Linked DNA regions of Prosthecomicrobium sp. N25. The protein of the gene in region 1 interacts with the protein of each later gene in a pairwise test. Links are inferred from orthologs where the notes say so. Each region holds a gene or a part of one and is shown in the gene's direction. Other genes may lie near its edges. The genes, in order: WBG79_RS06790 and WBG79_RS13630.

Region 1 (3,304 bases):
GAGCCAGATCAGGGCCAGGGACTTCGTGCCGCCGGTGAAGAGCGCGACCCAGGCGATGAGGGCCCCGATCGAGACGGCCAGCAGGAGATGCCCGAGCTGGAGGCGGCCGGTCTGCGAAACGGCGAGCGCGATCGGCGCCGGGGCGGCGAGCCAGAGCAGGGAGCCCGCCTCGGCCAGCCCCGTGGGACCGACGACGACCAGATGGATGGGCAGCGCGGCGAGGGCCAGCAGGCCGCCGACCAGGTTGACGGCGATGAAGGACCGGTGCCGGTGCAGCTCGATCGGATCGCCCGATGCCGAGGCATGGACGAGACCGTCGATGAACCGGCGGAAGGCCGGGAAGAGATCGAGCTTACGCAAAACCGTCACCAGAGCTCAGGGGCCGCAGGCGGCCCTGTCGGTCTCTCCGACGGAGGGATCGTGTCACGGCGGGGTTTAAGGAACGGCTAAGCGCATCGACCGGAAGCCTCCCCTGCGCCGGGTCCGGGCCGGTGCGTTCCGCTGCGGCGGCGGCTGACTTTGCGATCAGCGTTAACCAAGCCTTACACCGGGCCGGTTCGGGTGCGGCGCGGCGATCGTTCAAATTGTCATCAAATTCGATTCAAAGGTCCGGATCGGATCGAACCGTGTTTTCAAGCGCTTGCGCTAGTGTCTCGGACATCGGGGCCGGGAGCTCCGGATCGGGCCGGGGGACGAGGGCTCATGGGATTTTTCATTCGCGCAGGGCTTCTGGTCGGCATCGGGATCCTGCTCATTCCCGCCGACCAAGATGAAATCGCCCGCTCGGGCGACGCCCAGAAGGCGACCGCGCTGTCCACGCTGAGCTTCGCGAAAGCCGCCCTCGACGACCTTCGCGGCTTCTGCGGGCGCAACCCGGACGCCTGCGAAACGGGCTCGGCGCTTGCGGACGGCTTCAACGCCAAGGCCCGGACGGCCGCCAAGTGGGTCTACACGACGCTCGCCCCGGAGACGACCCGCCAGGCCTCAGCCCCGGCCCCCGCCCCGGCGGCGCCCGTCCCCCCCGCCGGCGCCGCCCCGGTGCCCACCGCCCATGCCGCCATCGCCGGCGACCCGATCGCGACCGGGACCGTCAAGGCGAAGCCGGAACCCAAGGAGATCGTCGTGCCCGTGCCGAAACCCAAGCCGGATCGGCCTGTCACGACAAGCTGAAGTGCGGCCCCGGTCCGTCGCGACCCATCCGGACCGTAAGCCGCCCGGCGCCCACCCCCTGCGCCGGTCTCCGCCGCGGCCGGCGTGCCCCATGCACGCCGGCCGCGGTGCTTTCTCACGCCGGGCCTCGCGCCGCCGCTTCTCTCGGCTGGAATGCGGCCTGACCGCATTCCCACGGGCGGCCGGACGCCCTATATCGGGCTCGGCCGGCGGATCGGGGACCGGACCGCATCCGGAGCATCCTTCGTGGCGCGCATCGACGACATCCTGGCCGACTTCGCCTTCATCGACGACTGGGAGGAGCGCTACCGCTTCCTCATCGAGCTCGGCCGTGCGCTCGAGCCCCTGCCGGAGGCGGCCCGCTCGGATGCCAACAAGGTGCGCGGCTGCGCGAGCCAGGTCTGGCTGGAGACGCGCATCGGCCGCGACGCCGAGGGCCGGACCATCCTCGACTTCCGGGGCGATTCGGACGCCCATATCGTCAAGGGACTCGTCGCCATCATCGTCGCGCTCTATTCCGGCCGCACGGCCTCCGAGATCGCCGGCCTCGACCCGGAGCCCGTCTTCAGGGCGCTCTCCTTGCGGGAACACCTGACCCCGCAACGCTCGAACGGGGTCAACTCCATGGTGGAGCGGATCCGCCGGGACGCGCGGGCCGCCGCCGCGGCCTGACGGCCGCTCAAGATCCGGCTCCGACCCGCGGGCGATAGTCCTCCGTTCCCCAGTGCCGGAGGGCGGCGCTCGCCGGGCCCTGCGCGGCTTCCGCCAGACCGTAGTGCACGGCGAGGCGTTCGAGGGCGATGCGCAGGACCACCTTGGCCGAGCGGGCGGGCCAGCGCCGCTCCGTCTCCACGGCTTCGAGCCCCTTCAGAAATCAGCAGACGTCGAGGAGCAGGCCGCCGAGGTCCGGGCCGACCGCGCGGACGGCGCCGGACACGCGGTCGCGGGCCGCGATGGCGGCGTCGGCGAGATCGCCGGGGCCGCCCCGCCGCCCTCCGCCCGACGAGCCCGGCCGCCAGTTGGAGGTGAGGCCGGGCATGAGGCCGCCGCGCGTGAAATCCCGGCGCAGGCGTTCGCCGGCCGCGAAGGCGGCCTCGCCGATGAAGGGCTCCCCATGCCGGTCGCGCCGTCGGCGCAGCCATGCGAGCGGGCTCTCGCCCTCGTCGACCAGGACGACGGGAGAGGACGGGTCGAGGGGATCCAGCGTGCGGGCGGCGGCGCGCTCCAGCGGGCGGTCGGGCCGGCCGGCGTCGGCGGGCTCGTCCAGGGCCGCGCGTCCGGCCGGGGTCAGGGCGATCTCGCCGCCCGGCAGGCGGGCCGTCAGGCCGGCCCCCTCGAGCGCCTCGAGCACCCCGCGGGCGACGCGCAGGCGTTCGATCGAGGCCGGGCCGATCCGCCGCAGGGCCGGGGCGGCGCCCGGCTCCCGCACGGCGGGACCGCGGCCCAGGAAGGCGAGGACCCGGCTCGTCGCCGGATCGGCGTGGCGGACGGGCGGCGGGGTCACGGCGCGCAGCCCGCGAGGACGATGTCGCGAAAGCCGTCGATCGCCTCCTCGATCACGCCGATGGCGGCCTCGGTATAGGGGTCGTCGCGGCGATCCTCGATCAGGCGGCAGGCATGCGCCACGGTGGTCCGGTCGCGCCCGAAGGCGGACCCGATGTCGGTCAGGCTCATGCCGAGCCGGACATGGCAGAGATACATGGCGACCTGCCGGGCGAGCGCCACGCGGGCGGAGCCTCGGGTCGCCCGCCTCAGGCTGCGGGCCGGGAGGCCGTAGGAGGCGGTCACGGCGGCCTCGACGAGGCAGAGAAGCGGGGTGGACGATCCGGCGCGCCGCGGCCCGCCCGGGCCCGTGCCGACGCGATGTTCGAACGTGGCCATAATGGGTGACCTCCGATCCGTGCATACTAGGAACTTATTCCCTTTCCATTGTTGTACGGTGCCGCGGAGCGGGGATAACTCGGGCTACTTATGGTGAATGCCTGCCAAACCTGCTCGCATCGTGGGAAACTTGTCCTCTCCTGTCGCAGCGGACCGAAGCTGATCCTCCTTGAGCGGAGGACAGTCATGATCGCAAGTCAGCGGGAATTCCGGGGGACTGCCGTCTCGGCGGGGATCGGGATCATGGTGGCGC
Region 2 (3,207 bases), 1.5 Mb from region 1 along the record:
ACGCGGTGACGGAGCTCAGGCTCGAGGACTGCGCAAAGGCGACCTGGATCAAGCTGCAGACCGAGGCCGTGACTGCGGTTCACTTCTCGACCCTGGTGGTCACGCTCGGCGAGAAGGCCGCGCTCGAGCACTTCGCGCTCGGAGCCGGCGCGGCGGTCGCCCGGTCGCAGCTCTTCCTCACCTTCGCGGGGGAGCACGCGACGCTCTCCACCCGCGGCGCCACGCTGCTGGACGGCCGGCGGCACGGCGACACGACGCTGGTGATCGACCACGCCGTGCCGCACGGCACCAGCCGGGAGCTCTACAAGGCGGTGGTGGACGATGAGGCCCGGTCGATCTTCCAGGGCAAGATCGTCGTGCGCCAGCACGCCCAGAAGACCGACGGCAAGATGTCGTCGAACGCCATCCTGCTGTCCGATTCCGCCGAGGCGATGAACAAGCCGGAGCTCGAGATCTTCGCCGACGACGTGGTCTGCGGCCACGGCGCCACCACGGGCGAGATCGACGACCGCCTGAAATTCTATCTCATGAGCCGCGGCATCCCGGAGTCAGAGGCCGAGAAGCTGCTGATCGTGGCGTTCCTGGGCGAGGTCTTCGACGCCATCGAGAACGAGGCCGTCCGGGACGCGGTGGCGGCGGAGGTCGAGCATTGGCTGGAGCGCCGTGCGACGCGGGCCGGCTGACGCCGGCCCCGAGTCCCGAGCCCCGGACCGGGGCCCGCATGGCGCGGGTCCGTCCGGGGGTGCGGTTGAGGGGCGGTGCGGGCCCCGGGACGAAAGGCGACAGGACGTGACGTTCGCTGCTGATACGACCCCCTACGACGTCGACGCGATCCGGCGGGACTTCCCCATCCTGTCCATGAAGGTGAACGGCCGCGACCTCGTCTATCTCGACAATGCGGCGAGCGCGCAGAAGCCACAGGCGGTGATCGACCGGATGGTCAAGGTGATGACCTCCGAATACGCCAACGTGCATCGCGGCCTGCATTACCTGGCCAATGCCGCGACCGAGGCCTACGAGGAGGCCCGCGAGATCGTCCGGGCCTATCTGGGCGCCGCCTCGACGGACGAGATCATCTTCACGAAGTCGGTGACCGAGGCGATCAACCTGGTCGCCAACTCGCTCGGGCAGGGGATCGGGGAGGGCGACGAGATCGTCCTCTCGCTGATGGAGCACCACTCCAACATTGTCCCCTGGCACTTCCTGCGGGAGCGCAAGGGCGCCGTCATCAAGTGGGTGCCGGTCGACGACGCGGGCAACTTCCTGTTCGAAGACTTCGAGAAGCTGGTGACGCCGCGCACCAAGGTGGTGGCCGTCACCCACATGTCGAACATGTTGGGCACGGTGACGCCCATCAAGGACATCGTCCGGGTGGCGAAGTCGGTCGGCGCCAAGGTGCTGGTCGACGGTGCGCAGGCGGCGGTCCACATGCCGGTCGACGTCCAGGATCTCGGCGTGGACTTCTACGGCATAACCGGCCACAAGCTCTACGGTCCGACCGGCATCGGCGTCCTGTGGGGCCGTCGGGAGCTGCTCGCCGAGATGCCGCCTTTCCTCGGGGGCGGAGAGATGATCCGGGACGTGACCCAGGAGTGGGTCACCTACGGCGAGCCGCCGCACCGCTTCGAGGCCGGCACGCCGCCGATCATCGAGGCCGTCGGGCTCGGCGCGGCGCTGAAATATATCGAATCCGTCGGCCGCGCCCGCATCTCCGCCCATGAGGAGAGCCTCAGGGCCTATGCGCACGAGCGGCTCGGGTCGATCAACCGGGTGAAGATCTACGGCCATGCGCCCGGCAAGGGCGCCATCGTGGCCTTCGACCTGGAAGGCGCCCATGCCCACGACGTCGCCACCATCCTCGACCGCTACGGGGTTGCGGTGCGCGCGGGGACCCATTGCGCCCAGCCGCTCTTGAAGCGTTTCGGCGTCACCTCCACATGCCGTGCATCCTTCGGGATGTACAATCGGCTCGACGAGGTCGACAGGCTTGCCGAAGCCCTTCAAAAGGCTCATGATTTCTTCGCATGACGACGGACGTGGCGGAACCGAGGGGCATCAGGCCATGGACTTGAGAGTGGACGACCGCCAGGAGACCGCGCCCGTCATCGTCGGGCCCGCGGATTCGGCCATTCCGGCGGAGGAGCTCGAGCGGCTGACGGCCGACATCGTCGGCGCGCTGAAGACCGTATACGACCCCGAGATCCCGGCCGACATCTACGAACTCGGGCTGATCTACAAGATCGACATCGACGACGACCGCAACGTCGACATCGACATGACCCTGACGGCCCCGGGATGCCCGGTCGCCGGCGAGATGCCGGGCTGGGTCGAGAACGCCGTCAGCGCCGTGCAGGGCGTCAACGACGTGCGTGTCCGCATGGTCTTCGATCCGCCGTGGGACCAGTCCCGCATGTCGGAAGAAGCCCGCGTCGCGCTCGACTGGTACTGACGGGGAGAAGCCGATGTTCGGACTGAAGGTGATCTCTCTGACGGACGCCGCCGCCGACCGCGTGAAGGAGATCATGGCGGGCTCGGACCAGGCGGTCGCGGGACTGAGGGTCGGCGTGAAGAACGGCGGCTGCGCCGGTATGTCCTACACGATGGACTATGTGGAGACGGCGGACCCGAAGGACGACGTGGTCGAGGAGAAGGGGGTCAAGGTCTACGTCGACCCCAAGGCCGCGCTCTTCCTGCTCGGCACCACCATGGACTTCGAAACGACCAAGCTCTCCTCCGGCTTCGTGTTCCGGAACCCGAACCAGGTCTCGGCCTGCGGCTGCGGCGAATCCGTCGAGCTGAGGCCGGCCAAGATCGACGCGGTCGGCTAGCCCGCCGCATGGACCTCTTCGACCGCCTGCGCGCCGCCCGTCCCGACGACTGGCGGGCCTATGTCGCCCATCCCTTCGTGGAAGGCCTCGGATCCGGGACGCTGCCGGCCGCCGCCTTCCAGAGCTATCTCGTCCAGGACTACCTGTTCCTGGTCCAGTTCGCCCGCGCCTATGCGCTCGCCGTCTACAAGGGGCGGACGCTCGAGGACATGCGGGCGGCCCATGCGGGGCTGAAGGCGATCCTGGACGTGGAAATGGACCTCCACGTCCGCCTCTGCGGTCGCTGGGGCCTCTCGCCGCGGGACCTGGAGCGCACCCCCGAGGCCCGCGCCACCACCGCCTACACCCGCTATGTCCTCGACACGGGCCTGCGCGGCGA

Evidence for each region.
Region 2: the proteins of WBG79_RS06790 (region 1) and WBG79_RS13630 interact in binary tests that used the Escherichia coli proteins (3 or more experiments, as listed by UniProt). The link is inferred for Prosthecomicrobium sp. N25 from one-to-one orthologs.

The regions. Positions count from the first base shown.
Region 1 is NZ_JBBCAT010000001.1:1,501,679-1,504,982, reverse strand. The notes cover bases 139-3,129. They hold WBG79_RS06790 (SufE family protein), read left to right. Parts: upstream 139-1,416; coding sequence 1,417-1,842; downstream 1,843-3,129. Other genes in these bases: WBG79_RS06780 (helix-turn-helix domain-containing protein), read right to left, coding at 2,671-3,051; WBG79_RS06795 (DUF5330 domain-containing protein), read left to right, coding at 703-1,170; WBG79_RS06800 (sensor histidine kinase), read right to left, coding at 139-369. In the rest of the region: more of WBG79_RS06800, read right to left, coding at 1-138; WBG79_RS06775 (DUF6477 family protein), read left to right, coding at 3,238-3,304. UniProt on the Escherichia coli protein: Participates in cysteine desulfuration mediated by SufS. Cysteine desulfuration mobilizes sulfur from L-cysteine to yield L-alanine and constitutes an essential step in sulfur metabolism for biosynthesis of a variety of sulfur-containing biomolecules.
Region 2 is NZ_JBBCAT010000001.1:2,996,231-2,999,437, reverse strand. What follows is about bases 15-2,908. They hold WBG79_RS13630 (cysteine desulfurase), read left to right. Parts: upstream 15-789; coding sequence 790-2,028; downstream 2,029-2,908. Other genes in these bases: tenA (thiaminase II), read left to right, coding at 2,837-2,908; sufA (Fe-S cluster assembly scaffold SufA), read left to right, coding at 2,463-2,828; WBG79_RS13625 (SUF system Fe-S cluster assembly protein), read left to right, coding at 2,063-2,449; sufD (Fe-S cluster assembly protein SufD), read left to right, coding at 15-683. Also shown: more of sufD, read left to right, coding at 1-14; more of tenA, read left to right, coding at 2,909-3,207. UniProt on the Escherichia coli protein: Cysteine desulfurases mobilize the sulfur from L-cysteine to yield L-alanine, an essential step in sulfur metabolism for biosynthesis of a variety of sulfur-containing biomolecules.